DNA from 3 places in the Streptomyces sp. NPDC017520 genome. Region 2 is predicted to be linked to each of the others. Evidence: riboswitches for the same ligand, from Rfam matches in the RefSeq annotation. Region 2 holds a riboswitch; each other region holds the start of a gene.
What was found. A riboswitch is a leader RNA that binds a small molecule or an ion and turns the genes downstream of it on or off. The one in region 2 is predicted to bind thiamine pyrophosphate.
Positions count from the first base shown of each region.

Region 1: it holds a riboswitch for thiamine pyrophosphate, as region 2 does, so the genes downstream of both, thiO (glycine oxidase ThiO) here and thiC (phosphomethylpyrimidine synthase ThiC) in region 2, are expected to answer to the same signal.
Region 3: it holds a riboswitch for thiamine pyrophosphate, as region 2 does, so the genes downstream of both, ACH4KB_RS03680 (thiamine ABC transporter substrate binding subunit) here and thiC (phosphomethylpyrimidine synthase ThiC) in region 2, are expected to answer to the same signal.

Region 1 covers NZ_JBIRKB010000002.1:338,430-348,368, reverse strand. Annotated here, with positions in the region: gene ACH4KB_RS05635 (sulfite oxidase-like oxidoreductase) at 1-570, shown strand, start outside; gene ACH4KB_RS05630 (deoxyribonuclease IV) at 537-1,433, opposite strand; gene pknB (Stk1 family PASTA domain-containing Ser/Thr kinase) at 1,440-3,371, opposite strand; gene ACH4KB_RS05620 (thiazole synthase) at 3,569-4,363, opposite strand; gene thiS (sulfur carrier protein ThiS) at 4,366-4,632, opposite strand; gene thiO (glycine oxidase ThiO) at 4,629-5,849, opposite strand; TPP riboswitch at 5,847-5,959, opposite strand; gene ACH4KB_RS05605 (hypothetical protein) at 6,011-6,352, shown strand; gene ACH4KB_RS05600 (NAD(P)/FAD-dependent oxidoreductase) at 6,419-7,660, shown strand; gene ACH4KB_RS05595 (Rv2175c family DNA-binding protein) at 7,741-8,106, shown strand; gene thiE (thiamine phosphate synthase) at 8,182-8,832, shown strand; gene metF (methylenetetrahydrofolate reductase [NAD(P)H]) at 8,961-9,878, shown strand; gene ACH4KB_RS05580 (hypothetical protein) at 9,928-9,939, shown strand, end outside.
Region 2 covers NZ_JBIRKB010000006.1:319,011-328,949, forward strand. Annotated here, with positions in the region: gene ACH4KB_RS17220 (IclR family transcriptional regulator) at 1-274, shown strand, start outside; gene ACH4KB_RS17225 (SsgA family sporulation/cell division regulator) at 376-813, shown strand; gene ACH4KB_RS17230 (YibE/F family protein) at 837-2,183, opposite strand; TPP riboswitch at 2,254-2,387, shown strand; gene thiC (phosphomethylpyrimidine synthase ThiC) at 2,380-4,200, shown strand; gene ACH4KB_RS17240 (DUF805 domain-containing protein) at 4,513-4,866, shown strand; gene ACH4KB_RS17245 (hypothetical protein) at 4,943-5,773, opposite strand; gene ACH4KB_RS17250 (metallophosphoesterase) at 5,979-7,151, opposite strand; gene ACH4KB_RS17255 (LacI family DNA-binding transcriptional regulator) at 7,326-8,438, opposite strand; gene hisC (histidinol-phosphate transaminase) at 8,844-9,923, shown strand.
Region 3 covers NZ_JBIRKB010000001.1:816,961-826,899, reverse strand. Annotated here, with positions in the region: gene ACH4KB_RS03690 (ABC transporter ATP-binding protein) at 1-754, opposite strand, end outside; gene ACH4KB_RS03685 (ABC transporter permease) at 760-2,385, opposite strand; gene ACH4KB_RS03680 (thiamine ABC transporter substrate binding subunit) at 2,466-3,560, opposite strand; TPP riboswitch at 3,642-3,758, opposite strand; gene rlmN (23S rRNA (adenine(2503)-C(2))-methyltransferase RlmN) at 3,824-4,930, opposite strand; gene ACH4KB_RS03670 (phosphatidate cytidylyltransferase) at 5,039-6,124, opposite strand; gene frr (ribosome recycling factor) at 6,124-6,681, opposite strand; gene pyrH (UMP kinase) at 6,804-7,577, opposite strand; gene tsf (translation elongation factor Ts) at 7,739-8,575, opposite strand; gene rpsB (30S ribosomal protein S2) at 8,675-9,625, opposite strand.

The DNA of each region.
Region 1 (9,939 bases), on a different contig from region 2:
CGGCTGCAACGCGGATGGCCGGTCACCCACTACGGGCCCGTTCCCAAGTTCAAGCCCGACCGCTGGGAGTTCCGGGTCTTCGGGGCCACCGCCGACGGTGACAAGCACTGCTGGAACCACCAGGAGTTCTCGGCGTTGCCGTTCTCCTCGGTCGTCGCCGATCTGCACTGCGTGACGAAATTCAGCATGATCGGCGCCGAATGGGGCGGAGTCCCCGCCCGTACGGTCCTCGAACTGGCGCCGCCCGCCCCCGACGCCACCCATGTGATGGTCTGGGCGGAGTACGGCTTCTCATCGAATCTGCGCCTCGACGACTTCGCCGCCGAGCACACCCTGTTCGCCACCCACAAGGACGGCGAACTCCTCACCGCCGAGCACGGCTTCCCGCTCCGCCTCGTCGTCCCGCATCTGTATGCCTGGAAAGGCCCCAAATGGGTCCGGGGCATCGAGTACATGACGGCGGACCGGCGCGGATTCTGGGAGGAACGGGGCTACCACAACATCGGCGACCCCTGGGGCGAGCAGCGCTACTCCTATCAGGAGGAGCCCGGGGACGGCCCCGAGCTCTGACGCGGCTCGCGCAGGGACTTCAACCGGGCCACGTCCGCCGCGTGCCCCTCCTTGCCGCCGGGCGTCTCGATGATCAGCGGCACGCCCTCGGTCGCCGGATGCGCGAGCAGCTCCCGGAAGGGCTCCACCCCGATGTGACCGGCGCCGATGTTCTCGTGCCGGTCCTTGTGGGCGCCCACGACGTCCTTGGAGTCGTTGGCGTGGATCAGCTTGAGCCGCCCCTCGCCGACCGTGTCGACCAGCAGGTCGAGCGTCTGCCGCATCCCCGAGGGACCTGCCAGATCGTGCCCGGCGGCGTAGATGTGGCAGGTGTCCAGGCAGATGCCCAGCTTCGGGTGCGAGTCCAGTGCCTCGAAGTACGGACCGAAGTCCCAGGTCCGCGAGCAGAGCGAGAAGCCCTGGCCGGCCGTCGACTCCAGCAGCAGATCCGGGGAGTCGTCGTGGGTCAGCTCGTCCAGCAGCGGACGCAGGTGCTCGCGCACCTGGGCCAGCGCCTCGGCGCGCGGCCGTCCGCCGGTCGCCGAACCGGTGTGCACCACCACACCCAGCGCGCCTATCTCCCGGGCCCGCCGCAGTGAGTGGCGCAGGGACTCCACGGACTTCTCGACCGTCGCCTCGGTGTGCGAGCCGAAGTTGATCAGATACGGGGCGTGGACGTACGCCGGGATCGAGGCCGCCCGGCACCCGGCCCGGAACAGCTCGTCCTGCGCCGGGTTCCCGGCGGGCGTGGCCCAGCCGCGCGGATTGGCCACGAAGACCTGCACGGTCTCCGCCGCCAGCTCCCGGGCGTACTCCAGGCCGACCTTGGCCAGACCGCCGGCGACCGGAACGTGTCCGCCCACCGGGTTGCGCAGCGTGTGCATCTGGTTCTAGAACCCCTTGGTCTTGATCGTGATCGTGGACCCCTCCGGGGCCTGCTCGCCGCCGTCCACGGACTGGCTCGCGATCGTGTCGCTGAAGGAGAGGAACGGCCGGTCGACCTTCACGTCGAAGCCCGCCTCCTCCAGGGTGCTCCGCGCCTCGTCGACGTCCCGGCCGGTGACGTCCGGGACGTCCAGCATCCGGGGGCCCTTGGAGACGGTCAGCTCGATCGTGTCGCCCTCGGCGGCCTCGGTGCCCCCGCCGGGGGACTGCTCGGCCACATCTCCCTCGGCCTCGGCGGAGTGGACCCGGCCCGGCAGCACCTCGGCCTTCAGCCCCTCGGCCGCCAGCTCGGCGGTGGCCTCCTCGGCGGAGAGCCCCGTGACGTCCGGGACGTCGATCGGGGCGCCCTTGCTGACGACGAGCGCCACGGCCGTGTCCGGGGTGCGGTCGGTGCCCGCGCGGGGATCCGTGCGGATCACCTCGCCGCGGGCCACGTCCTCGCTGAACTGTCTGGTCACCATCCCGGGGGCCAGGCCCACCTTCTTCAGGGAGCGCCGGGCGTCCGCGAGGGAACGGCCCGCCACATCGGGCACCCGCACGATCTCCGGACCCCGCGAGACGACGAGCTTCACCGAGCCGTTGCCCCGGATCCGGTCGCCCGAGGCGGGGTCGCTGCTCACGACCGAGCCCCGCTCGACGGTGTCGCTGAAGACCCGCTCCACGCCCTTCAGCCCGAGCCCCTCGTCGGAGAGCCGCTTCTCGGCGGTCTGCTGGGTCTGGCCCAGCAGCGAGGGGACCTGGGTGAACTGCCCGGAGTTGATGTACCAGACGCCCGTCCCGATGCCCAGCGTCAGCAGTACGGCGGCGAGCACGGTGATCAGCTTGCGGTGCGGCCCGCCGAACGGGCCGCGACGACCGGCCCCGCGCCGGGGGGCGGCGGGGCCGGCGGGCTCCATCACCAGCCGGCTGGTGCGGTGCACTCCGCCCCCGTCGCCGTCCGCCGGGAGGGCCCGCGGGATCACGCTCGTACGGTCGTCCGCGCCGTCATGGGCATCCGACAGGGCCCCCGGCGGGACGGCGTCCAGCTCGGCGTCGGTCAGCGTGGCACGGGCCTCACGCGCCTCGGCCAGCAGCAGTACCGCGTCGTGCGGGCGCACCTCGGGATTGCGGGCGGTCGCGCTCGCCACCAGGCTGTCCAGCGCGACCGGGAGCCCCGGCACGACGGCGGACGGGGCCGGGACGTCGGAGTTGAGGTGCCGGTAGATGACCTGGGCGGCGTTCTCGCCGGTGTGCGGCTTGACGCCGGTCAGCATCTCGTAGAGCACGACCCCGCAGGCGTACACATCACTGCGGGTGTCGGCGTCGCCGTGCTCGATCTGCTCGGGGGCCAGATACGACACGGTGCCCAGCAGGGAGCCGGTCGTGTCGGTGGCCGTGCCGACCGCCCTGACCAGTCCGAAGTCGGCGACCTTCACCCGGCCGTCGTCCCCGATCAGGACGTTCTCCGGCTTCATGTCCCGGTGCACGAACCCGGCGCGGTGCGCGGCGCCGAGCGCGGCGAGGACCGGCTCCAGGATGTCCAGCGCCGCCCGGGGCTGGAGGGCCCCGCGCTCGCGCAGCACGTCGCGCAGGGTGCAGCCCGCCACATACTCCATCGCGAGGTAGACATACGCGCCCTCGGCGCCCTGGTCGAAGACCGCGACGACATTGGGGTGCGCCAGGCGGGCCACCGACTTGGCCTCACGGATGAAGCGCTCGACGAACGAGACGTCGGTGGCGAGCGCCGGGTGCATCACCTTGAGGGCGAGCACCCGGTCCAGGCGGGTGTCCACGGCCCGGTAGACCGTGGCCATCCCGCCGACGGCGATGCGCGCCTCAATGCGATACCGGCCGTCGAGCAGCTGCCCGACGAGAGGGTCCTGGAGGGTCGTGTCCACCCCGAGAGTCTACGAGCCGCCGCCGACACCCCGGACGGGCGAGGGCGTACCCGGGGCCGTTCTGCAGCCGATCCGTGACAGGGACACGTCCTTCGGCCGCGCGCCCGGGCTTCCGGCCCGTCCGGGGGCGATTCAAGCCCCTCCGGCGATTGAGGAGCGGGGGTTCGGGGGCGGCGCCCCCGATGACGTACCGGCGCTCAGAACGCCGGCCGCTCCGGGTCGAGTGCCGCCCGCCCGTCCACCGGCGAGGACGCCTCGGCGAAGTGGCGGCGCGGAATCCGGCCCGCCCGGTACGCGAGCCGGCCGCCTTCCACCGCGTGACGCATCGCACCCGCCATCAGCTCCGGCTCCTGGGCCCGGGTCACCGCCGAGGCGAGCATCACAGCGGCGCACCCCAGCTCCATCGCCTGCGCCGCGTCCGAGGCGGTCCCGGCCCCCGCGTCGAGGATCACCGGCACCCCGGCCCGCTCGACGATCAGCTCGAAGTTGTGCGGGTTGCGGATGCCGAGCCCGGAGCCGATGGGGGAGCCGAGCGGCATGATCGCCGCGCACCCCACGTCCTCCAGCTTCCGGGCCAGGACCGGATCGTCGTTGGTGTAGGGCAGCACGGTGAACCCGTCGTCGACCAGGACCTCGGCCGCGTCCAGCAGCTCGATCGGATCGGGCAGGAGGGTCCGCTCGTCGGCCACCACCTCCAGCTTCACCCAGTCGGTGCCGAGCGCCTCCCTGGCCAGCCGGGCGGTCAGCACCGCCTCGCCCGCGGTGAAGCAGCCGGCGGTGTTCGGCAGGACCTGGATGGAGAGCCGCTCCAGCACCGAGAGCACCGAACCCCGCACGGTCGGGTCGAGCCGGCGCATCGCGACCGTGGTCAGCTCGGTGCCGGAGGCGATCAGCGAGCGCTCCAGCACGTCCAGGCTCGGGGCCCCGCCGGTGCCCATGATCAGCCGGGAGCGATACGTGGTGGGCCCCAGCGTGAAGACGTCGTCGGACATGGTCAGCCTCCCTGTACGGCGGTCAGGACCTCGACGCGGTCGCCCTCGCCGAGCCTCGTCGCGGCCCACTGGCCGCGCGGGACGACGCTCTCGTTGACGGCGGCGGCGACCCCGGAGCGGGCCGGGGTCAGCGTGGCGACGAGGGCGTCCAGATCCGTCCCGGCGGGAACGGCGCGGACTTCCCCGTTCACCGAGACGGAGACGGTGGCGGCGGACACCGGGACGGAGACGGTGGCGCCGGATTCCGGTACGGCGTACTGCTGGGTCATACGGGCTGCTCCTGGGGTACGGGGGCGGCGAGGACGGCGGTCTCGAAACGGCCGGGGGCGAAGGGGCGGGCCGTCTCGGGCAGCTCGCCGGTGGTCAGGACGTCGGCCATCGCGTCCCCGGTGACGGGCGTCAGCAGGACGCCGTTGCGGTGGTGGCCGGTGGCGAGCAGCAGACCGGGCAGGGCGGTCGGGCCGAGCAGCGGGGCGTTGTCGGGCGAGGCGGGACGCAGACCGGCCCGGGTCTCCGTGAGCGGCAGCTCGGTGATGCCCGGTACCAGCTCGTGGGCGTCGCGCAGCAGCTCGTACACCCCGCCGGCGGTGACCGTGGTGTCCCAGCCCATCTCCTCGCTGGTGGCGCCGACGACCAGCTCGCCGTTCTCGCGCGGCACGAGGTAGAGGTGACCGCCCCGGACCACGGCGCGCACGGTGCGGCTGAGGAAGGGGGCGTACGCCCGGGGCACGGTGAGCCGGAGCACCTGGCCCTTGACCGGGCGGACCGGCGGCACGAGCTCCGGCGGGAGCCCGGCGAGCCGGCCGCTGAGACTGCCCGCGGCGAGCACGACCTGATCGGCCGCGAACTCCGTACCGTCGCCGAGCAGCGCCCCGGCGGCCCGGCCCCCGGCCACGGTGAGCCGCTCGGCGGTCGTCCGGCGGAACGCGACCCCGGCCCGTTCGCACGCGGTCAGCAGTGCCGCGGCGAGGCGGCGGGGGTCCACCTGGTGGTCGCCGTCGACCCGGAGGCCGCCCCGGACGCCGGGGGCCAGCATCGGCTCCAGGCGGCGGCACTCCCGGCCGCTCAGCCAGACCGACTCCAGGCCCGAACGCTCCTGGAGGGCGTGCAGTTCGCGCAGATGCGCCCGGTCGTCGGAGTCCAGTGCGACGGCGAGCGTGCCGCAGGTCCGGAAGCCGGTGTCCCGGCCGCTCGCCTCCTCCAGCTCGGCGACGAACGAGGGGTAGCGGGCGGCGGAGGCGAGGTTGAGCCCGAGCAGCATCTGCTCGCCGTAGTGCAGTTCGGTGACGGCGGCCAGCATGCCCGCCGCGACCTGGGCGGCGCCGCCGCCCGGTTCCGGGTCCGCGACCGTGACGCGCAGCCCCCGCTGGGCGGCCCGCCACGCCGTGACCAGGCCGATGATTCCGCCCCCGATGACGAGGACGTCGGATCCGGAGCCTCTCTTGACGAGGGCATCGGATCCGGAGCTTCTCTCCGAGACGCGCATGGGTGTCCAGCCCCTCCCTTCGCCGGCATGACCCGGAGCAGGTTCGTACGGTCGGAGGCCGGCCAGCCTCCCTCTCAGCCCGGTGCGTCCGGGCTCCCGCGAGTGTTCTACCGTGGCCAGCCTAGACCCCCTCGCCCGCGGTCAGTAAAGGAGCGCCCGTCATGGCCCGTTCGCTCGACGGACTCGTCCTGTCACCCGTCGCCGACCAGGCCCCGGGCCAGGTCGGCACCCGCACCCGCTTCACGTACCACGAGCGGGACGGCCGGATCTGGGCCGAGTACGCGGGCGGCGACGTGGTGCGCGGTCATCTCGTCGGCACCCGCGACGGGGACGCGCTGGACTTCCGCTACGTGCAGCTCAAGCAGGACGGAACGACCTCGTCCGGGCACTGCCTCTCCACGGTCGTCGACCTCGCCGACGGCCGGGTGCGGCTGGAGGAGCGGTGGGTCTGGGAGTCCCAGGAGGGCAGCGGCACCAGCGTGGTGGAACAGCTTCCTTCTTGAGCTCCTTCCCGGGTTCCCTCCGGCACCCCTCTGTCTGACGCACCATCAGGTGATTAAGGTGGACGGGTGAGCGAGCAGACGGAACAGCGGGCGGCGCGGCAGGCACGGCACGTGGTGGTCGCCGGTGCGGGCATGGCGGGCGTGCAGAGCGCCGTGGCCCTGCGCGAGGCGGGCTTCACCGGGCCCGTCACCCTGATCGGCGCCGAACCCCACCAGCCCTACGACCGGCCGCCGTTGTCCAAGGCCGTCCTGCTCGGCAAGGCCGAGGACTCGGCCTTCGACGTCGACTTCGAGGCCTTGGACATCACCCTGCGCCTCGGCCTGGACGTCGCCGCCCTGCGCGCCGCCGACCATGTGCTGGACACCGCCGACGGGCCGGTGTCCTACGACGCCCTGGTCCTCGCGACCGGCGCGGAGCCCATCACCCTGCCCGGCTCCGAGGGCGTGCCCGGCGTCCACCTGCTGCGCACCCTCGACGACGCCGCCCGGCTGCGGCCCGTCCTGGACCGGCAGCACGACGTGGTCGTCGTCGGGGCGGGCTGGATCGGCGCCGAGTTCGCCACCGCGGCCCGCGCCGCGGGCTGCGCCGTCACCGTCGTCGAGGCCGCCGCCCGCCCGCTCGCGGGCACCCTGCCCGCCGAGGTGGCCGCCCCCATGGCCGCCTGGTACGCCGACAGCGGCGCCGAACTCCTCACCGGGACCCGGGTCGACCGCGTCGAGGAGGGGGCCGTCGTCCTCGACGACGGCCGGGTGCTGCCCGCCGGGGCCGTGGTCGTCGGCATCGGCGCGCGCCCCGCCACCCGCTGGCTCGCCGGCTCCGGGGTCGCGCTGGGCCCCGACGGCTCGGTCACCGCCGACAGCGCGCTGCGCACCTCGCTGCCCGATGTGTACGCGGTCGGGGACTGCGCCTCCTTCCCCTCCGCCCGCTACGGGACACGCCTGCTGGTCCACCACTGGGACAACGCCCTCCAGGGCCCCCGCACGGCGGCCGCCGCGATCATGGCCGCACGGGACGGGGAGCCGCTCCCCGTCTACGACCCGGTCCCGTACTTCTGGTCCGAGCAGTTCGGCCGCTTCGTGCAGTACGCCGGCCACCACGCGGACGCCGACACCCTGGTGTGGCGCGGCGACGGGGCTGACGCCGCCTGGTCGGTGTGCTGGCTGCGCGACGGCGCGCTGGCGGCCGTGCTCGCCGTAGGCCGCCCGCGCGACCTCGCCCAGGGCCGCAGGCTCATCGAGTCGGGGGCCGCCCTCGACCCGGAGAAGGTGGCCGACCCCGCCGTGCCGCTGAAGTCCGCCGCCCTGTGAGGGACCGGTGACCCGCCGGGCCGCCCCCGTACGGTCGGCCCGGGTACCGGCTGTCCGTCCGGGATGGCACGCTTGTCCCTGTGACCGAGATTGACGCAAAGACCGATGCTCTCGTCCCCGCCTGGCTCCACCTTCCCGACATCGCGGAAATGCTCGATGTCCAGGTGACGCGCGTACGGCAGCTGGTCAGGGATGGCCAGCTCATCGCCGTACGCCGTGGTGAGAACCGGGCGCTCCAGGTGCCGGCCGCCTTCATCGACGGCGACAAGGTGGTCAAGGGCCTCTCCGGCACCCTGACCCTCCTGAGGGACGACGGCTATTCCGACGAAGAGATGCTGGAGTGGCTCTTCACTCCCGACCCGACCCTGCCCGGCACCCCCGCGCAGGCGCTGAGCGAGAATCGCGGTACGGAGGTGAAGCGCCGCGCCCAGGCGCTCGCCGTCTGACCGACACGACAGGAAGCGGTGCACGGGCCGCCCGGCGCGGCCCGTGCACCGTCACGACCACGGGGGAGCCCACCCATGTCCACGCCTCGCGAGCAGCTGTCCGACGCCCGGCTCTACCTGTGCACGGACGCCCGCAGGCGCCAGGGTGACCTCCCCGCCTTCCTGGACGCGGTGCTCGCCGCCGGCGTCGACATCGTCCAGCTCCGGGACAAGGGCATGGAGGCCGCCGAGGAGCTGGAGCACCTTGCCGTGTTCGCCGACGCCTGCCGCCGGCACGGCAAGCTCCTCGCGGTGAACGACCGCGCCGACGTCGCCCACGCCATCGGCGCCGACGTGCTCCACCTCGGCCAGGGCGACCTCCCGGTCCCCGCCGCCCGGGCGATCATCGGCGCCGACCGGCTGATCGGCCGCTCCACGCACGCCGAGGCCGAGGTCGACGCGGCGCTCGCCCAGGACGGGGTGGACTACTTCTGCACCGGCCCCTGCTGGCCCACCCCCACCAAGCCCGGCCGCCACGCCCCCGGCCTCGACCTCGTGCGCTACACCGCCTCCCTCGGCGGGTCACGGCCCTGGTTCGCGATCGGCGGGATCGACGCGGGCAATCTGGATCAGGTGCTGGACGCCGGAGCCCGCCGGGTCGTCGTCGTCCGGGCCATCACCGAGGCCGGCGATCCCGCCGCCGCCACCGCCGAGCTGGCCCGACGCGTCAGGGCCCGCGCGCTCTGATTCTCTGCTCGCCCGCGCTGCGGAATCCGGCGGGCACGTGTCCGAGGGATGGACAACAGTCCGGCAAAACGAGACAAAGTCGGTTGCTCCGCTTGGGGGAGCACCCGCCCCCTGGATAACCTCCCCCTATGGCCCTTGGCACACCCTCCACCAGGACAGATCGCGCGCTCACCGTGCGTGACCTGCTGGCGACCGGTAAGACGTCGTACTCCTTCGAGTTCTGGGCGCCCAAGACGGAGAAGGGCGAGCGGAATCTCTGGAACGCGCTGCGGCGCGTCGAGGCGGTCCGTCCCAGCTTCGTCTCCGTGACGTACGGCGCCGGCGGTTCCACCCGCGCCGGGACGGTCCGGGCCACCCAGCAGATCGCCGCCGACTCCACCCTCACCCCGGTCGCCCACCTCACCGCGGTGAACCACTCCGTCGCCGAGCTGCGCAACATGGTCGGGCAGTACGCCGACGCGGGCATCAGGAACATCCTCGCGGTCCGAGGCGACCCGCCGGGCGACCCGATGGGCGAGTGGGTCGAGCACCCGCAGGGGGTGAAGTACGCCGCCGACCTGGTCCGTCTCATCAAGGAGTCGGGCGACTTCTGCGTCGGCGTGGCGGCATTCCCCGAAATGCACCCCCGGTCGTCCGACTGGGAGACGGACATCGGTCATTTCGTGGACAAGTGCCGGGCGGGCGCGGATTATGCGATCACCCAGATGTTCTTCCGCCCGGAGGACTATCTCCGGATGCGTGACCGTGTGGTCGCCGCGGGTTGCGAAACGCCGGTGATCCCCGAGGTCATGCCCCTTACCAGCGTGAAGCAACTGGAAAAGTTCTCCCAGCTCAGCAACGCGACCGTGCCCGCGTCGTTGAAAGAGCGCATCCTCGCAGCCAAGGACGATCCAGTCGCTGTACGCTCCATTGGCATCGAGTTCGCAACGGAGTTCTGCGGGAAGCTGCTGTCCGAGGGTGTGCCCGGACTGCACTTCATCACGCTCAACAACTCGACGGCTACGCTCGAAATCTACGAAAAACTCGGACTGCACAAGCAGTCGTGACCGGTCGTACCCGCCGCCGACGCGGCTACGGCCGAAGGAGGGGGCGGGCGTGGGCTGGACG
Region 2 (9,939 bases):
CGTGCGCCCTCTCACCCGTTACTCAGTGCGAGATCGCGCCACGCTTCTGGAACGGCTGCGCACCCTCCGACGAGGTGAACCGGTCATCGAACGCCAGGAGTACGCACTGGGGACCGTGTGCGCCGCGATTCCCGTCACGGCCGGTGCCACGATTGCGGCGATGGCCATTTCCTTACCTCTGGACCGAGAAGATCGGTTGCTCCCCGCAGTCGAACAGCTACGTGGCGAAGTATCCAGCCTCTTGCGTTCGCTCGTGTTCTCTATCAGTATCTGAAAAATCACTCCTTGTGATCTGCTATCGCGTGCACCACGATGGCGTCAATAGGGCCATGGGGGATCATTCCTGGCCAGATTCATCTACTGCGGGGTTGAACGATGCGCGAGTCGGTTCAAGCAGAGGTCATGATGAGCTTCCTCGTCTCCGAGGAGCTCTCGTTCCGTATTCCGGTGGAGCTCCGATACGAGGTCGGCGATCCGTATGCCATCCGGATGACGTTCCACCTTCCCGGCGATGCCCCTGTGACCTGGGCATTCGGCCGCGAACTGCTGCTGGACGGGCTCAACAGCCCGAGCGGCGACGGCGATGTGCACATCGGCCCGACCGAGCCCGAGGGCCTCGGCGATGTGCACATCCGGCTCCAGGTCGGCGCGGACCGTGCGCTGTTCCGGGCGGGGACGGCGCCGCTGGTGGCGTTTCTCGACCGGACGGACAAGCTGGTGCCGCTGGGGCAGGAGCACACGCTGGGTGACTTCGACGGGAACCTGGAGGACGCGCTCGGCCGCATTCTCGCCGAGGAGCAGAACGCGGGCTGACCGGGGACGCACCCAATGCCCCGTCACCCTGTCTTACGACGACGGCCCCTGCCCGTCCGCGCGGGTACGGCCGTAGCCGCCTGGGCGCCGCCGGACCCCGGACGGTCCGCGGAGACGACCAGCGCGGCGAGCACCGTGGTCACCGGCACCGAGGCGACCAGACCGATCGATCCGACCAGCGTGCGGACGATCTCCTCGGCGACCAGCTCGCTGTTGGCCACCGTCCCGACACTGCTCTGGGCGATGGAGAAGAGCAGCAGGAGCGGCAGCGCCGCGCCCGCGTACGCCAGCACCAGGGTGTTGACCACCGAGGCGATGTGGTCCCTGCCGATGCGGATACCTGCCCGGTACAGACCCTTCCAACCCATCCGCGGGTCCGCCTGGTGAAGTTCCCAGACGGCGGAGGTCTGGGTGACCGTCACGTCGTCGAGCACCCCGAGCGAACCGATGATGACGCCGGCCAGCAGCAGACCGCTCATATCGATGTCCGGGTAGAGGCCGTGGATGAGGCCGGTGTTGTCGTCGGTGTTGCCGCTGAGGTGCGCCCAGCCGATGAACAGGGAGCCCAGCAGCCCGATCAGCAGCAGCGAGATCAGCGTGCCGACGACCGCGACCGACGTACGGGCCGTCACCCCGTGGCACAGATAGAGGGCCGCCAGCATGATCGCGCTGGCCCCGATGACCGCCACGACCAGCGGATTCGAGCCCTGGAGGATCGCCGGCAGGATGAACAGGGTCAGCACGGCGAACGACACGGCCAGCGCCACCAGCGCCATCACCCCGCGCATCCTGCCCACCAGGACCACCGCCAGCGCGAAGATCCCGGCCAGCACCGCCATCGGGATCTTCCGGTCCACGTCGGTCACCGAGTACTGGAGGTCGCGCGGCGCGTCGGGGGCGTACGCGACGACCACGCCCTGACCCTCCTTCAGCTGTCGGGGGGCGTCCGGCTGGACCACCTCGACGAACTTCCGGCCCTTGTCGTCGCCGCTGGTCACCTCGATGGTGGCCTTCGCGCAATCCCCCTCCTGCTCGTTGACGGCCTCGCGGCCCGAGGGCGTGGAGGTGTCACCGGTGGGGGGCACCTGCGCGGCGTTGACGTCCGCGCAGTCGACCTTCACGACCTGGACGACCTTGCCGTCCTGGGTCTGCCGGTCGAATCCGACGCCGGTGCGCTCGTGGTCGGGCGCGCCCCCGGGCCAGAACGCGATCAGGCCGACGACGACCGCCGTCGCGAACGGGATCAGTACGGCGGCGATCACCTTGCGCAGGTGCCGGGAGACGGGAGCGGCCGGTCCGTGGCTGTGGGTGTGGCCGTGGGTGTGGCCCTGGGGCGGCTGGGGTGCGGGGTCGCTTTGGGGGGAGGTCACGGGGCGATCATCGCAAGAAGGGGAGGCCCCTCTGGTCAGCTCGCCCGAAAGGACGCTAGCGTGGAGGCACCTTTGCACACGCGGGAGCTCGGAGCACCGGGCTGAGAGGGCGCTGATCGCCGTACATCCGTACGGGACACGCTGCGCCGACCGCCGAACCTGTTACCGGGTAATGCCGGCGTAGGGAGTAGGTCTCATGACCACAGCGGACGCACGCACGCCTGCCTCGAAACAGATCGACGGGACGCCGGACGGCACGACGCCGGACGGCACGACGCCGAACGACGAGGCCGGAAAGTCCATCGGCTGGCACAAGGGGTACGTCCAGGGCTCGCGCCCGGACCTCCGGGTGCCGGTTCGACAGGTGCACCTCACCAACGGCCAGGACGTGACGCTGTACGACACGTCCGGGCCGTACACCGACCCCTCCATCGACACCGATGTCCGGCGGGGCCTCGCGCCCCTGCGGGAGAACTGGATCATCGCCCGCGGCGACACCGAGGAGTACGCGGGCCGGCCGGCCCGTCCCGAGGACGACGGGCTCAAGCACACCTCGCCGCGCGGCGGACTGCGCAACCTCGACGCCGTCTTCCCCGGCCGCCCGCGCCAGCCGCGCCGCAGCCGCGACGGACGTCCCGTCACCCAGCTCGCGTACGCCCGACGGGGGGAGATCACCCCGGAGATGGAGTACGTGGCGATCCGGGAGAACGTGGAGCCCGAGGTCGTCCGCGAGGAGATCGCGCAGGGCCGGGCGGTGCTGCCCGCCAACGTCAACCACCCCGAGATCGAGCCGATGATCATCGGCAAGCGGTTCCTGGTGAAGGTCAACGCCAACATCGGCAACTCGGCCGTCACCTCCTCCATCGAGGAGGAGGTGGACAAGATGACCTGGGCGACGAAGTGGGGCGCCGACACGGTCATGGACCTGTCCACCGGCCGCAACATCCACACCACCCGTGAGTGGGTGCTGCGCAACTCCCCCGTGCCGATCGGCACCGTCCCGCTCTACCAGGCGCTGGAGAAGGTCGACGGCCGGGCCGAGGAGCTGACCTGGGAGATCTACAAGGACACCGTCATCGAACAGGCCGAGCAGGGCGTGGACTACATGACGGTGCACGCCGGTGTGCGCCTGCCGTACGTCCCGCTGACGGCCCGCCGCAAGACCGGCATCGTCTCGCGGGGCGGCTCGATCATGGCGGCCTGGTGTCTCGCCCACCACAAGGAGTCGTTCCTCTACGAGCACTTCGAGGAGCTCTGCGAGATCCTCGCGACGTACGACGTCACCTACTCCCTGGGCGACGGGCTGCGTCCCGGTTCGATCGCGGACGCCAACGACGAGGCGCAGTTCGCCGAGCTGCGCACGCTGGGCGAGCTGAACACGGTCGCGAAACGGTTCGGCGTCCAGACCATGATCGAGGGCCCCGGGCACGTCCCGATGCACAAGATCAAGGAGAACATCGACCTCCAGCAGGAGATCTGCGAGGAGGCGCCGTTCTACACGCTCGGTCCGCTGACCACGGACGTCGCGCCCGCCTACGACCACATCACCTCCGGCATCGGCGCCGCGATGATCGCCTGGTGGGGCACCGCGATGCTCTGCTACGTCACGCCCAAGGAGCACCTGGGGCTGCCGAACCGGGACGACGTGAAGACGGGCGTCATCACCTACAAGATCGCCGCCCACGCGGCCGACCTGGCCAAGGGACACCCGGGCGCGCAGGAGTGGGACGACGCCCTCTCCGACGCGCGGTTCGAGTTCCGCTGGGAGGACCAGTTCAATCTGGCCCTCGACCCGGACACGGCGCGGGAGTTCCATGACGAGACGCTGCCCGCCGAACCGGCGAAGACGGCGCACTTCTGCTCGATGTGCGGGCCGAAGTTCTGCTCGATGAAGATCTCCCAGGACATCCGGCGTCAGCACGGCGGTTCGCAGGAGGAGATCGAGGAGGGCATGGCCGAGAAGTCGAAGGAGTTCGCGGCCGCGGGCAACCGGGTCTACCTGCCCATCGCCGACTGATACGGGCCGACCGCCGGCCCGTCCCCGGCGGTCGGCTTCTCCCGGAGGCGAAGCCGCGGGACTGAGGCCCGATTCGGCCCGGTACGTATGGGCGTTCTACGGCTTATCGAGCAACTACGGCCGTTTCGGCTCGGTTTGACATAGTTTGACACCTTGTCAAGCGGCAGTATGGATACAGTCGTGTGGCAGCTGTATGTACGTTTGGCCCGCAGCTCACCTGCGCTTGACCCTTTCCTTATCTGTGGCTTACTTTCCGGCTTGCTTGGCTTGAAATTGGCGCCCTCTGGAACGGGGGCCGGGGAGGGAATCACAGTGAACTGGTACCTGGACGTACTCAAGAACTACGCAGGCTTCAGCGGACGCGCGCGCCGCAAGGAGTACTGGATGTTCGTGCTCTTCAACTTCATCATCGCCGTCGTGCTGTCGGCGCTCGGCATGGCGATCGACACGCAGATCCCGTACTTCCTCTACATCGCCGCGGTCATCGTTCCGTCGCTGGCGGTCATGGTGCGTCGTCTGCACGACACCGGCCGCTCGGGCTGGTGGTTCTTCATCTCGTTCGTCCCGCTGGTCGGCGGCATCATCCTGCTCGTCTTCCTCGCCTCGGAGGGCAAGCCGGAGACGAACCAGCACGGTGCCAACCCGAAGCTGGCTCCGGCCGTCTGACCAACAGCTCCGGTATTGGAGCACCGTGAGGCCGGGCGCGGCACACAGCCGCCCCGGCCTTCGCCGTACCCGGGCCTCACTCCGGCCGGTGCTCCGGTCCGCCGAAGTCCGGGCTCGTGAAATCGGGGCTGGTGAAGGTCGGCCGGGGACCGGCCGCCGGGCCGTCGTCCGGGCCGGAGAAATCCGGCCTGCTGTACCCGACCTTCGGGATGCGGTTGGGCGAACGGTGCGGAGTCCGTGCGGCGGGCCCCGCGGTGGGGTCGGCCAGGGCGTCCCGGAGGAACGGGAGGATGCCGCGCTCCAGCAGCGCGTGGCGCCACGCCTCCCTGGCCCGCGCGACGTCTTCCGGAAGCTCCTGCTCCTCGTTCTCGGCGGCCAGGGACGTCGCGCCGTTGCGGAGCGCGGTGACGAGCAGTCCGACGGCCGCGACCAGGATCGCCGCGGCGGCGACCGCCGCGAAGAACCACCCGGCCGCGACCATCGAGCCGCCGAAGGTCACCGACGGGCCGACCGCCTTCAGCAGATAGCCGACGAGCAGGAAGATGACGGCCGCGGAGCCGGCCAGCAGCGGGGTCAGGACCGTGATGACCGCGCCTATGCCGGCGCCCGAGCCGGCCGCCGTGCTCTGCGGCCCGTCCGTGGCCGGGCCGCCGTCGAGCTCCTCCGCGGCCGCCGCGCGGCGCAGTTCGCCGCGGGCCTTCACGTAGTGCTCGTACTCGGTGGCCGCGGCCGCGGTGATCAGCGCCGTGGCGCTGAGCGCCATGGTGCGCAGCTGTTCGGTGTTGAGCCGGTCCCCGACGCCCTCCAGGTCCGGGCGTTCATGAGCGTGGCGCAGTGCGTCGCCCAGGATCCGCTCGTACTCGGGTCCGTCCTCGGCCAGCAGGTGCGGAGCGCTTGTCATCTGCATCCCCCGATGCTCCGTCGGTGCCCGGCAGCCCGCGTGGAGACCGGGCGATCGGGCGGAAACGGAGGAGAGCCTGCCACTGATACGCCGATGGTAGAGCGCTCACGGCACGGGGTGACAGGGTGTTTCCAGAATTGGGCCCGGTGACGGGCCCGTCGATCGGCGAGGTCGGCGCAGGCGGAACCTGAAGCGCCTTCCCCGCCGACGGTCAGTCATGCAGCGGGAGTTGAACCACCAACAGCTTTCCGGCCATGGTCACGCCGCCGTCCATGGCGATGGCGAGGTCGTCCGCGTACACGTGCGGGCCGTTGATCACGGGCCCCGCGCCGTCCTCGCCGTCCTCCGTGCCGACCTCGCCCAGGAGGTAGGGGATGGGGCTGTGACCATGGACGACGCGCTGTCCGCCGTACGTCGTCAGCAGCTCGCGCACCGCCTGGGCGCCGCCCTCGTCCCGGAAGGCGAACCGCTTGGTGAGCTTGCGGAAGAGGTCCCAGCACTCGTCGGCGTCATTGCGCGTGAGAATGGCCGTGATCGTGTCATTGACGTCCTCGATGGTGGACCCGTAGTCGAGGTAGGCCGTCGTGTCGGAGTGCATCAGCAGATGGCCGTCCTCCTCGACGACCGCGTCGAGCCGGGACATCCACTGGAGGTGGACGTCCTGGAGGCGCTCCATGTCGCTCTTCTGGCCGCCGTTGAGCAGCCAGGCGGCCTGGAAGGTGGCGGTGCCCGCCCCGGAGTTGACGGGGGTGTCGGCGAACCGCTTGGCGCCGATCAGCAGCAGCTCGTGGTTGCCCATCAGGGCCTTGCAGTAGCCGCCGGCCGCAGCCGCCTCGGCGGAGAGCCGCATGACGAGGTCGATGACCCCGATGCCGTCGGGCCCGCGGTCGGTGAAGTCGCCGAGGAACCACAGGCGGGCGTTGCCCGCGGCCCAGTTCCCGTCGGCGTCGATGAGGCCCTGTGCGCCGAGGGCGGCGATCAGCTCGTCGAGGTAACCGTGGACGTCGCCGACGACGAAGAGCGGGCCGCGGCTGTCCTCGGCCACGGGGCGCGGCTCGGGAACGGTCCGCACCTGGACCGTGTCGCCGCGACGGATGACCGGGAGGTCCCGCTCGGTCGGGGTGTAGCCCTCCGGCTGCTCGCCGCCCACGACGGCGTTGCCGGGATGCGGCGGCCGGGGCGGGGCGGGAGCGAGCGGCGGCACTGCCGGGGGCACGGAGGCGCCGGGCGCCGGAGGGTTCGGTTCCGGCGCCCGCGGTGGCACCGGGGAAGGAGGCGCCGCCTGCGCTTGCGGTGGCACGGGTGTCTGCGCATACGGCGGAACCCGGAAGTCACGCAACGTCGCCGTCCGCACCACGGGTTCCTGACCGGCCCCCTGAGTCATCGACCCCTCCACCACCGTCGCGCCGCCGTACACCTGACGGGCCTTGCCTGGTAGAGGTGGTCCGCGGTGTCGTGCGCCCATCATAGGAATGCGGATCGATCTGTGTGACGCACCAGGGGTGGTGAATCCGGGCGCACGCACGGTTCACCGGCTGATTAGTCCGAAAAGAGATGATCAGTCCCCGCTGGGGGAGCGTGGCGCGCTGACCGTGGTGCGCGGTGGACGTCGCTGCGAGGAGGTCCGGACGATGAGCTCCGTCGGTATGACCTGCTCCACCGGCCCGTCGTGCTCGACCCCTTCGATGGCGTCGATGAGGAGCTGGACGACGGCCGTGCCGATGCGGCGGGGCTTCAGCGAGAGCGTCGTGATGGGCGGCTCGGTGGCCGCGTACACGGTGGACTCGCTGCAGCAGACCAGCAGCAGGTCCTCGGGGACCCGCAGTCCGTAGCGGCGGGCCGCCGCGAGGAGGTCGGTCCCATTGGGGTCGAAGAGCCCGTAGACCGCGTCGGGGCGGTCCGGGCGGGCGAGCAGCCGGTCGGCGGCGACCGCCCCCGCGCAGGGGTCGTGGGCCGGGTAGGACTCGTAGACGGGATCCTGGCCGACCCGCTCGCACCAGTGGAGGTAGGCGGTGGTGGACAACCGGGTGTACGTGTCGGTGGTGTTGCCGGTCAGCAGGCCGATACGCCGGGCTCCGGCGGCGGCGAGATGGTCGAGGAGGTCGAGCACGGCGGCCCGGTGGTCGTTGTCGACCCAGGCGGTGACGGGGAGCGTCCCGGCCGGGCGGCCGTCCGAGACCACGGGCAGTCCCTGGCGGACGAGTTCGGTGACGACCGGGTCCTGGTCGGAGGGGTCGATGACGACGGTCCCGTCGAGCGCGACGTTCGACCAGACGTCGTGCCGGGAGGTGGCGGGGAGGATGACGAGGGCGTAGCCGCGGGCGAGCGCCGCGGAGGTCGCGGCTCTCGCCATCTCCGCGAAGTACGCGAATTCGGTGAAGGTGAAAGGTTCATTCCCGTACGTGGTCACGGTCAGGCCGATCAGACCCGACTTGCCCGTACGGAGGGTTCGGGCCGCGGCGGACGGGCGGTAGCCCAAGCGCTCGGCGACCTCGCGGACATGGCGGCGGGTGGCGTCCGGGAGCCTGCCCTTGCCGTTGAGCGCGTCGGAGACGGTCGTGATCGAGACGCCGGCCGCGGCGGCCACATCACGGATCCCCGCCCGTCCCGGCCGGCCGCTGCGCCGGGGGGTCTCCGTCCGGCTCACCTGGTGCTTCCCTGCTGCTGTCATGGCGAGCCGATAGTAGGGCTCCGAGGGGTGGTCGGTCCGGTCGCATATGCACACGTTGACAGGCACGTTTCTGCAAGGTCACTAACCATCAAAATCCTTGCAATGCAAGGAACTTGGCCGCTCATGCATAGCTGTTTCAGGTGTTGGAGGGCGGCAGCCTGCTGTATGTGCGATGTCTCGAAGAGGTCTCAACTCACCACTTCGGGGGACGCGCGCCACGGCGCGAGCCACCAGCGCGCGCCGGAACGCGAAACGCTCCCCCCGGGAGAGGCCTCGGACCGGCCCCGCGCGAGGCCCCATTCCCGGGCACTGCGGTCGATTTCCCGCTCGGGCCGTTCGCAGCGGGGCCCAATCCTCTTAAGGTGTGCAGTATTGCTGTGAACAGACGGTCGAGGAGGACCTGCGGTGAGCGAGACGAGCCCCAAGCTGCGCGCCGAGCTGGACGGCGTTCCCGCCTATGTGCCGGGGAAGCCGGCGGCGGCCGGTGGACCGGTCGCGTACAAGCTGTCCTCCAACGAGAATCCCTATCCGCCGCTGCCGGGGGTGCTGGAGTCGGCGCTCGCCGCCGCGGGGAGCTTCAACCGCTACCCGGACATGGCGTGCACCGGCCTGATGAACGAGCTGGCCGACCGCTTCGGTGTGCCCCTGGCGCATCTCGCCACTGGCACCGGGTCGGTGGGGGTGGCCCAGCAGCTGCTCCAGGCCACTTCCGGACCTGGCGACGAGGTCATCTACGCCTGGCGGTCCTTCGAGGCGTACCCGATCATCACGCAGGTCAGCGGCGCGACCTCGGTGAAGGTCCCGCTGACCGACGGCGAGGTGCACGACCTCGACGCGATGGCGGGGGCGATCACCGACCGGACCCGGCTGATCTTCGTCTGCAATCCCAACAACCCCACCGGCACGGTGGTGCGCCGGGCCGAGCTGGAACGGTTCCTCGACCGGGTGCCGAGCGACGTGCTGGTGGTGCTCGACGAGGCGTACAAGGAGTTCATCCGCGACGCCGAGGTGCCGGACGGCATCGAGATCTACCGGGACCGGCCCAACGTGGCGGTGCTGCGGACCTTCTCCAAGGCGTACGGTCTGGCCGGGCTGCGGGTCGGCTTCGCGGTGGCGCACGAGCCGGTGGCCGCGGCGCTGCGCAAGACCGCCGTCCCGTTCGGGGTGAGCCAGCTCGCCCAGGACGCGGCGGTGGCCTCGCTCCGCGCGGAGGACGAGCTGCTGGGCCGGGTGGGCTCGCTGGTCGCCGAGCGCGCCCGGGTGAGCGCGGAGCTGGTGCGCCAGGGCTGGACGGTGCCGGAGTCGCAGGCGAACTTCGTCTGGCTGCGGCTCGGCGAGCGGACCCTCGACTTCGCCGGGGTCTGCGAGCGGGCCGGGGTGGTCGTGCGCCCCTTCAAGGGCGAGGGCGTCCGGGTCTCGATCGGCGAGAACGAGGGCAACGACCTCTTCCTGAAGACGGCGGAGGCGTTCCGCGCGGAGCTGTAGCGCCCGTACGCGCCTG
Region 3 (9,939 bases), on a different contig from region 2:
CCCAGGCGGTGGCGGCGGCCGGGCCGGTCACGGTCGCCGGGGTGACGTTGTCGAAGCCGAGGAACCGGGCGACGAACGCGGAGGCGGGGCGCTGCCAGACGTCCAGCGGGCCGCCTTCCTGCGCGATCCGGCCGTCCCGCATCACGACGACCCGGTCGGCGAGCGCGAACGCCTCGCCCTGGTCGTGTGTGACGGCCAGCACGGTGGTGCCCAACTCCTGGAAAAGGGCGCGCAGTTCGACGACCAGCCGTTCGCGGAGGCTGCGGTCGAGCTGGCCGAGCGGCTCGTCCAGCATCAGGAGCTTCGGGCGCGGGGCGAGCGCGCGGGCCAGCGCGACGCGCTGCTGCTCACCTCCGGACAGCGCGGCGACCGCGCGGCGTTCGGCGCCGGGCAGACCGACCAGCTCCAGCAGCTCGCGGACCCGGTGCCCGGTCTCGGCCCGCCCGACGCCGTGCATCCGGAGCCCGAAGGCGACGTTGGCGCCGACGTCCCGGTGCGGGAAGAGCTGGTGGTCCTGGAACATCAGGCCGAGGCCGCGCCGGTGCACCGGGACGCCGCTCTGGTCCTGTCCGGCCAGCAGGACCCGGCCGCCGTCCATGGGCTGGAGCCCGGCGACGGCCCGGAGCAGGGTGGACTTCCCACTGCCGCTGGGACCGAGCAGGCAGACGATCCGGTGGTCGGCGACCTCCAGGTCGACCGCGTCCAGCGCCGTCCGCTTCCCGAACCGCACGGTGGCTTCCCGCAAGCTCAGCATGTCGTTCAGAACTCCCCGGATCGGTCGGTGCGGATACGTTCGAGAAGCAGCAGCGACACCGCGCACACCAGCATCAGGATCGTGCTGAGGGCCATCGCCTGCCCGTAGTTGAGCTCCCCCGACCGGCCCAGCAGCCGGGCCACGGCGACCGGCAGGGTCGGGTTGTCCGGCCGCGCGATGAAGACCGTCGCGCCGAACTCCCCGAGGGAGACGGCGAAGGCGAAGCCCGCCGCGACCAGCACCGCCCGCCGCACCAGCGGCAGATCGACCTCCCGCCAGGCCCGCAGCGGGGAGGCCCCCAGCACGGCGGCGGCCTCCCGCAGCCGGTCGTCGACCGCGCGCAGCACGGGCAGCATGGTCCGTACGACGAAGGGGACGCCGACCAGCGCCTGCGCCAGCGGGACCAGGATCCAGGAGGTCCGCAGGTCGAGCGGCGGCTCGTCCAGGGTGATCAGGAAGCCGAAGCCGACGGTGACGGCGGACACCCCGAGCGGCAGCATGAGCAGCGCGTCGAAGCCGCGGACCAGCGGCCCGGCCCGCCGGGTCAGGGCCGCCGCCGCGAGGCCTCCGACGACGAGAGCGATGAGCGTCGCGACGAGCGCGTACCGCAGGGAGTTGCCGACGGCCTCCAGCGGCGGGACCAGGAAGGTGGAGGAGCCGCCGGACCCGGCCGACTGGAGGGCCCGGTAGTAGCCGAAGCCGTATCCGTCGGTCCCGTCCGCTCCGTCGAACGAGCGCTCCACCAGCACCCCGAGCGGCAGCAGGATCAGCAGCAGCGCGGTGAGCAGGACACCGCCGAGCAGCGCCCACTGCCCGGCGCCGCGCGGCCGGCGGGAGGTCTGGGCCGGGTCGACGAGCTTCAGCGCCCGCTCCCGGCGGCGTACGGTCACGGCGTGCACGGCGAGGACCGCACCGACCGCGGCGAACTGCACCAGGGTCAGCACGGCGGCCGTCGGCAGGTCCAGCAGTTGCGCGGTCTGCCGGTAGATCTCCACCTCCAGGGTGGCGTAGGCGGGTCCGCCGAGGATCTGTACGACGCCGAAGGAGGTGAAGGTGAAGAGGAAGACCATCAGCGCGGCGGCGGCGACGGCCGGGGCGAGCGCGGGCAGCGTCACCCGGCGGAAGGCGGCGAACCGTCCGGCGCCGAGTACCCGGGCGGCCTCCTCCTGCCGGGGGTCCAGCTGGGACCAGAGCCCGCCGACCGTCCGCACGACCACGGCGTAGTTGAAGAAGACGTGGGCCAGGAGGATCGCCCACACGGTGGTGTCCAGCCGGACGCCCCACAGTTCGTCGAGGAGCCCGCCCCGCCCCAGCAGCGCCAGGAACGCGGTGCCGACGACGACGGTGGGCAGCACGAACGGCACCGTGACGACCGCCCGCAGCAGCTGCTTGCCGGGGAAGTCGAACCGGGCGAAGACATACGCCCCGGGCAGGGCGATCAGCAGGGTGAGCGCGGTCGAGGCGAGGGCCTGCCAGGTGGTGAACCAGAGGACGTCGAGGATGTCCGGGCGGGCCAGCACCTCGCCGATCCGCCCGAACTGCCAGTCGCCTCCGGCCTTGAGCCCGCGGCCGACGATCGCGGTCACGGGATAGGCGAAGAACACCGCGAAGAACGCGACGGGCACGGCCATCAGGCCGAGCCGCAGCGCGGCCCCGCGCCGCCCGGGCCCGCGTCGGGCCCGGGCGGCCTCGGCGGTCTTCGCCCCGGGCTCTACTTCAGGACCAGCGACTGCCACGACTGGATCCACTGCTCACGGTTGGCGCTGATCTTCTCGGGCGCGACGGTGGGAGGCGTGTCGATCTCCTCGCCGAACTTCGTGAACAGCTCGGGAAGGGTCGCGTCCTTCACGACCGGGTTCACGAACATGTTCAGCGGCATGTCCTCCTGGAACGTCTTGCTGATCATGAAGTCCAGCAGTGCCTTGCCGCCCGCCTCGTTCTTCGCCCCGGTCAGCAGTCCGGCGTACTCGGTCTGCCGGAAGCAGGTGCCGGTGGCGACCCCGGTGGGGGCCTCCTTGGGCTGCGGGTCGGCGTAGAGCACCTCGACGGGCGGGCTGGAGGCGTAACTGACGACGAGCGGCCGGTCGGCGCCTGTCTTCTTGCCGCCCGCGGAGCCGGAGAACTCCTCGTTGTAAGCCTGCTCCCAGCCGTCGACGACCTTGACGCCGTTGGCCTTCAGCTTCTTCCAGTACGCCTCGTAGCCGTCCTCGCCCTGGGCGGCGATGGTCCCGAGGAGGAAGCCGAGGCCGGGCGAGGAGCTCGCGGCGTTCTCGGTGACGAGGAGGTTCTTGTACGCGGGCTTCAGCAGGTCCTCGAAGGTCTTCGGCGGGGCGAGCTTCTTGTCGGCGAAGTACTTCTTGTCGTAGTTGACGCAGATGTCGCCGGTGTCGACGGGCGTGACCCGCCTCTTCTCGTCCGTCTGCGTGTCCGCCGCGACCGTGTCCAGGCCCTTGGCCTCGTACGCGGTGAACAGGCCGTTGTCGAGGGCGCGGGAGAGCAGGGTGTTGTCGACGCCGAAGAAGACGTCGCCGCGCGGGGAGCCCTTGGTGAGGATCTCCTGGTTGAGCGCGGCCCCGGCGTCGCCGCTCTTGAGGATCTCGACCTTGTAGCCGGTCTCCTTCGTGAACGCCTTCAGCACCTTGTCCGAGACGTTGAAGGAGTCGTGGCTGACCAGGGTGACGGTCTTGGAGGCCGGGCCCTTGGACTCCCCGGAGCCGGCGGAACCGTCGTCGCCGCAGCCCGCGAGCAGCGTGACGCCGAGAGCGGCGGCGAGCGCGGTCGCCGCGTACTTCGTGGTGGTGTTCATGTGATTCCTCCTGGAGGTGACCAGGAAGAGACGCGGCCCCGCCCGCTGTCCGGCGAACCGGAAGCGGGCAGGGCGCAACAGCTTGAGTAAGGTCCGAACTTCCTACCCGGAATGACCCGGGCGAGGTTCAGAGGGTCTGCGGCCAACCTGTCCTTGGTGCCGCACTCTCAGCGCTGTGGCGCTCCCCTGTCGGAATATGAAGTTGATTTCGGGCCCAGGCTACACCGGCGGATTTCGGCCGCCCGTCCGGTGTCCGGGCGAGGCTAGCGCTCGGAGGCCGCCAGCTGCCCGCAGGCCCCGTCGATCTCCTGACCGCGGGTGTCCCGGACGGTGACGGGCACGCCGTGGGCCGCGATGGCCTCGACGAACGCCTTCTCGTCCTCGGGCCGCGAGGCGGTCCACTTCGAGCCGGGCGTGGGGTTCAGCGGGATCAGGTTGACGTGCACCCGCTTGCCCTTGAGCAGCCGGCCGAGCCGGTCGCCCCGCCATGCCTGGTCGTTGATGTCCCGGATCAGGGCGTACTCGATGGAGATCCGCCGGCCGGACTTCTCCGCGTACTCCCAGGCGGCGTCCAGCACCTCGCGGACGTTCCACCGGGTGTTGACGGGGACAAGCGTGTCGCGCAGCTCGTCGTCCGGGGCGTGCAGCGAGACGGCGAGCCGGCACTTGAAGCCCTCGTCGGCGAAGCGCAGCATGGCCGGGACGAGGCCCACGGTGGAGACGGTGATCCCGCGCTGCGAGAGGCCGAGACCGTCCGGCTCCGGGTCGGTGAGGCGACGGATCGCGCCGACCACGCGGTTGTAGTTGGCGAGCGGCTCGCCCATGCCCATGAAGACGATGTTGGACAGCCGCGCGGGCCCGCCGGGCACCTCGCCGTCGCGCAGGGCGCGCATGCCGTCGACGATCTGGTGCACGATCTCGGCGGTCGACAGATTGCGGTCGAGGCCGGCCTGCCCGGTGGCGCAGAAGGGGCAGTTCATACCGCAGCCGGCCTGCGAGGAGATGCACATCGTGACGCGGTCGGGGTAGCGCATCAGGACGGACTCGACGAGCGTCCCGTCGTGCAGCTTCCACAGGGTCTTGCGCGTGGTGTCGTCGTCGCAGCTGATGTGCCGCATCACGGACATCAGGTCGGGGAACAGCGCCTCGGCGAGCTTCTCCCGCGATCCGGCCGGGATGTTCGTCCACTCGGCCGGGTCGTGCGCGTACCGCGCGAAGTAGTGCTGCGAGAGCTGCTGGGCGCGGAACGGCTTCTCACCGGTCGCGGCGACCGCTTCCTTGCGCTCTGCGGGCGTGAGGTCGGCGATGTGCCGCGGCGGCTTCTTGGATCCGCGGGGCGCGACGAAAGTGAGTTCTCCGGGCTTAGGCATGGTTCATCCAGTGTCGCAGACAGACGGGCGAGGGCCCGCCGCCCTGTGGACGACGGACCCTCACTCGTGAAACGTGCAGGTGAGACGGGTGCCGTGGTGCCGAGGCGGTCAGCCGGAGCCGACGAACAGCACCAGCAGCAGCCAGACGACCGGCGCGGTCGGCAGGAGCGAGTCCAGCCGGTCCATGATGCCGCCGTGGCCGGGGAGCAGGGTGCCCATGTCCTTGATCCCGAGGTCCCGCTTGATCATGGACTCGCCCAGGTCGCCGAGGGTGGCGCTGGCCGCGACCGCGAGGCCGAGCAGCAGTCCCTGCCACCAGGCGCCGTCGTCGATCAGGAACTCCATGCACAGCGCGCCGGCGACCATCGCGAAGGCGACCGCTCCGAACAGGCCCTCCCGGGTCTTCCCGGGGCTGATGCGCGGGGCGAGCTTGTGCGTGCCGAAGCGCCAGCCGACCGCGTACGCCCCCGTGTCGCTGACCACGGTGAGGATCAGGAAGGTCAGGACCCGCCACGAACCGTCGTCCGCCGCCAGCATCAGGGCGACGAAGGTGGCCAGGAAGGGTACGTAGAACGCCGCGAAGACCCCGGCCGTGACGTCCTTGAGATACCCGTCGGGCGGCTCGGTCATCCGCCAGACCAGCACCGCGAGAGCGGTCAGGGCCATCGCGATCCAGGCGCCCTCGGGACCTCGCGCGTAACCCGCGACGACCATCGCGGCTCCGCCGACGGCCAACGGCACCAGGGGCGCCTTGATGTCCTTGCGTTCCTGGAGGCGGGAGGTCAGCTCCCAGAGGCCGACGACGACCGCGGCCACTATCACGCCGACGAAGGCGGCCTTCACGATGAACAGCGAGACGCCGATGACGGCGCCGAGACCCACGGCCACCCCTATGGCGGCACGCAGATCACGCCCCGCGCGCTTCTTCTGCGGCGGGGGCGGCAGCGGGGTGGACATGGGCTCCTGCGGCTTCTCGTCACGGAACAGGGGGCCGCTGACGTGAGCGGCTTCCCTGTCCCGGTCCTCGCGGCTCTGTGCGTCTCTACCTGCGTCGGGAACGTCCGGCACGTTGGGCATGGGCCGAGTCTGCTGGGCGCCATGCACATCGTGGGCCGGACCCGCCGGGGCAGCCCTCATCTCAGGCGTGCCCCAGTAACCGGCTCCTTGCGGGGCGCCCCAGGAAGAGTCGTTCATCAGACTTCGAGCAGCTCGGCTTCCTTGTGCTTGAGCAGCTCGTCCACCTGCGCGACGTACTTCGCGGTGGTGTCGTCAAGCTCCTTCTCGGCGCGGCGCACCTCGTCCTCGCCGGACTCCTTGTCCTTGACGAGCTTGTCGAGGGTCTCCTTGGCCTTGCGGCGGATGGAGCGAATCGAGATCTTGGAGTCCTCGGCCTTGGTCTTGGCGACCTTGATGTACTCCTTGCGGCGGTCCTGGGTGAGCTCGGGGAACGTCACCCGGATGATATTGCCGTCGTTGCTCGGGTTGACGCCGAGGTCGGAGTCACGGATCGCCTGCTCGATGTTGCGCAGCGCGGTCTTGTCGAACGGCGTCACGACGGCCATCCGCGCCTCGGGAACCGAGAACGAGGCCAGCTGGTTGATCGGGGTCAGCGCGCCGTAGTAGTCGGCGACGATCTTGTTGAACATCGCCGGGTGCGCACGGCCGGTACGGATCGCGGCGAAGTCCTCTTTCGCGACGACAACGGCCTTCTCCATCTTCTCCTCGGCCTCGAGGAGGATTTCTTCGATCACCACGTGCTCCTGCGTGTCTTGGGTGGGCCAGGCGTCGTCATCGCCTGGCCCTGCGGGTCCTGCGTCGCGTCCTCACCTGCACGGTGTCCGACCGGCAGGCCGTTGTCCATCCTGGGGGGCCGTCAGGCCCGGGTGCTCTCGTCGCTCACGAGCGTGCCGATCTTCTCACCCTTGACCGCGCGAGCGATATTGCCCTCGGTGGTCAGCTCGAAGACGAGGATCGGGAGCTGGTTGTCGCGGCAGAGCGTGATGGCGGTGGCGTCGGCGATCTTCAGATTGCGGGTGATCACCTCGCCGTACTCCAGTGCGTCGAACTTCACCGCGTCGGGGTTGGCCCTCGGGTCGGAGTCGTAGACCCCGTCCACGCCGTTCTTCCCCATGAGCAGCGCCTCGGCGTCGATCTCCAGGGCACGCTGGGCGGCGGTGGTGTCGGTGGAGAAGTACGGCATGCCCATACCGGCGCCGAAGATCACCACGCGCCCCTTCTCCAGGTGCCGTACGGCGCGGAGCGGGATGTACGGCTCGGCGACCTGGCCCATGGTGATGGCGGTCTGGACGCGCGAGTCGATGCCCTCCTTCTCCAGGAAGTCCTGGAGCGCCAGGCAGTTCATGACGGTGCCGAGCATGCCCATGTAGTCGGACCGCGCGCGGTCCATGCCGCGCTGCTGGAGCTCGGCGCCGCGGAAGAAGTTGCCTCCTCCGATGACCACCGCGATCTGGGCGCCGTCGCGTACGACGGCGGCGATCTCGCGGGCGATGGTGTGCACGACGTCGGGGTCGACGCCCAGACCGCCGCCGCCGGCGAATGCCTCACCGGAGAGCTTCAGCATGAAGCGTCCGGAACCCTTGTCGTCGCGCTGGTCGTCGGCCTGAATGGCGTCCGCGCCCTTGTCCATGGAAATTCTCCTCGTGCACATACGAAGAAGGCCATTGCCGGTGGGTCTGGTGTCCCTACAGCGGCAATGGCCTCCTCGTCAGATCTGCGGTCGTCCGGCGTGGGTGCGGCCGTCGACTGCACCAGACCCTATCGGGTCCGGCGCTGTTCGCCCGGACGGAGTCAGATGCCGACCTTGATGCGCGAGAAGCGCTTCAGGGTGACACCGGCCTCGTCCAGGACCTTCTGGACCGACTTCTTGGCGTCCAGCGCGTACGGCTGGCCCAGGAGGGTGGCCTCCTTGAAGAAGCCGTTGACCCGACCCTCGACGATCTTCGGGAGCGCGGCCTCGGGCTTGCCCTCGGCGCGCGTGGTCTCCTCGGCGACGCGACGCTCGGCCTCGACGACCTCGGCCGGGACGTCCTCGCGGGACAGGTACTTCGGGGCGAAGGCGGCGATGTGCTGCGCGATGCCCTTGGCCAGCTCTGCGTCGGCCTTGTCCAGCTCGACCAGAACACCGATCTGCGGGGGCAGGTCGGGCATGGTGCGGTGCATGTACACACCGACGTAGGCGCCGGTGAACTGCGCGAAGCGGTCCAGGACGATCTTCTCGCCGAGGTTGGCGTTGGCCTCGTCGACGTACGCCTGGACGGTCTTGCCGGCCTCGATCTCGGAGGCGAGGAGCGCCTCGATGTCGGCCGGGGAGGTCGCGGCGACGTGAGCGGCGAGGGTGTTGGCGACGGCCTGGAACTTCTCGCCCTTGGCGACGAAGTCCGTCTCGCACTTCAGCTCGAGGAGGACGCCGGACGTCTGGTCCTCGGAAATGAGGGAGACGACGGCACCGTTCTCGGCAGAGCGGCCCTCGCGCTTGGCGACGCCCTTCTGGCCCTTGATACGGAGCGCCTCGACGGCCTTGTCGACGTTGCCGTCGGCCTCGTCGAGCGCCTTCTTGCAGTCCATCATGCCGGCGCCGGTGAGCTCGCGGAGCTTCTTGACGTCAGCGGCGGTGTAGTTCGCCATGAGTCTGTATGTCTCTCTCGAAGTCTGAAAGATCTACGGGTGAACGGCGGGGGCGACGCTTGTGGCGTCAGCCCCCGCCGTCAGTAGCCGTGACGGGTGTCAGGCCTGCTCGGCGTCCGCGTCGGCGGCCGGGGCCTCGGCGGCGGCCGGAGCCTCGACAGCGGCCTCGGCCTCGGCGACGGCCTCGGCCGGCGTCTCGGCGTCGGCTGCGGCGTCCTTCTCGGTCTCGACGGAGGACTGGACCTCGGCGGCAGCCGCGGTCTCGTCCTTCTTGTCGCCCTCGAGCAGGTCGCGCTCCCACTCGGCGAGGGGCTCGCCGGCGGCCTTCTCGCCCGGCTTCGAGTCACCGGTGGCGGCACCGGAGCGGGCGATGAGGCCCTCGGCGACGGCGTCGGCGATCACGCGGGTGAGCAGGGTGACGGAGCGGATCGCGTCGTCGTTGCCCGGAATCTTGTAGTCGACCTCGTCGGGGTCGCAGTTGGTGTCGAGGATCGCGACGACCGGGATGTGGAGCTTGCGCGCCTCACCGACGGCGATGTGCTCCTTCTTGGTGTCGACGATCCAGACGGCGCTGGGCACCTTCTGCATCTCGCGGATACCACCGAGGGTCTTCTCCAGCTTGGCCTTCTCGCGCGAGAGGACCAGGAGCTCCTTCTTGGTGAGGCCGGAGGCGGCCACGTCCTCGAAGTCGATGACCTCAAGCTCCTTCAGACGCTGAAGGCGCTTGTAGACGGTGGAGAAGTTGGTGAGCATGCCACCGAGCCAACGCTGGTTGACGTACGGCATGCCGACGCGCGTCGCCTGCTCGGCGATGGCCTCCTGGGCCTGCTTCTTCGTACCCACGAACATGATGGAGCCGCCGTGGGCGACGGTCTCCTTGACGAACTCGTAGGCGCGGTCGATGTACGACAGCGACTGGAGCAGGTCGATGATGTAGATGCCGTTGCGCTCGGTGAAGATGAAGCGCTTCATCTTCGGGTTCCAGCGACGGGTCTGGTGACCGAAGTGGACGCCGCTTTCCAGCAGCTCCCGCATCGTGACGACGGCCATGGCCGTACTCCTTGAGGTGCTCGGTTATCGCGACCGCAGGTTTGCGCTCGCGCCTGACGCCCCGACGCGCCGTGCCACGAGGGACCGAGGAGCGCGGCCACCTCCGAGAAGAGGGAGGTGGCGGGGCGTGCGAAGTCGACCCGGTGACCCGGATCGCCGTAAGAAGTGTACGGGACCGGTCGGGTGCCTGGTGACGGCGACGTCCACAACCGGGCGACGGTGAGTCCACGGCCGGGTGGCCGCGATATCCACAACCGGCGAGTAGTCCACAGGAACAACCCCTGATCCCCGGAATCCGGGCCTCCGGGCCATCG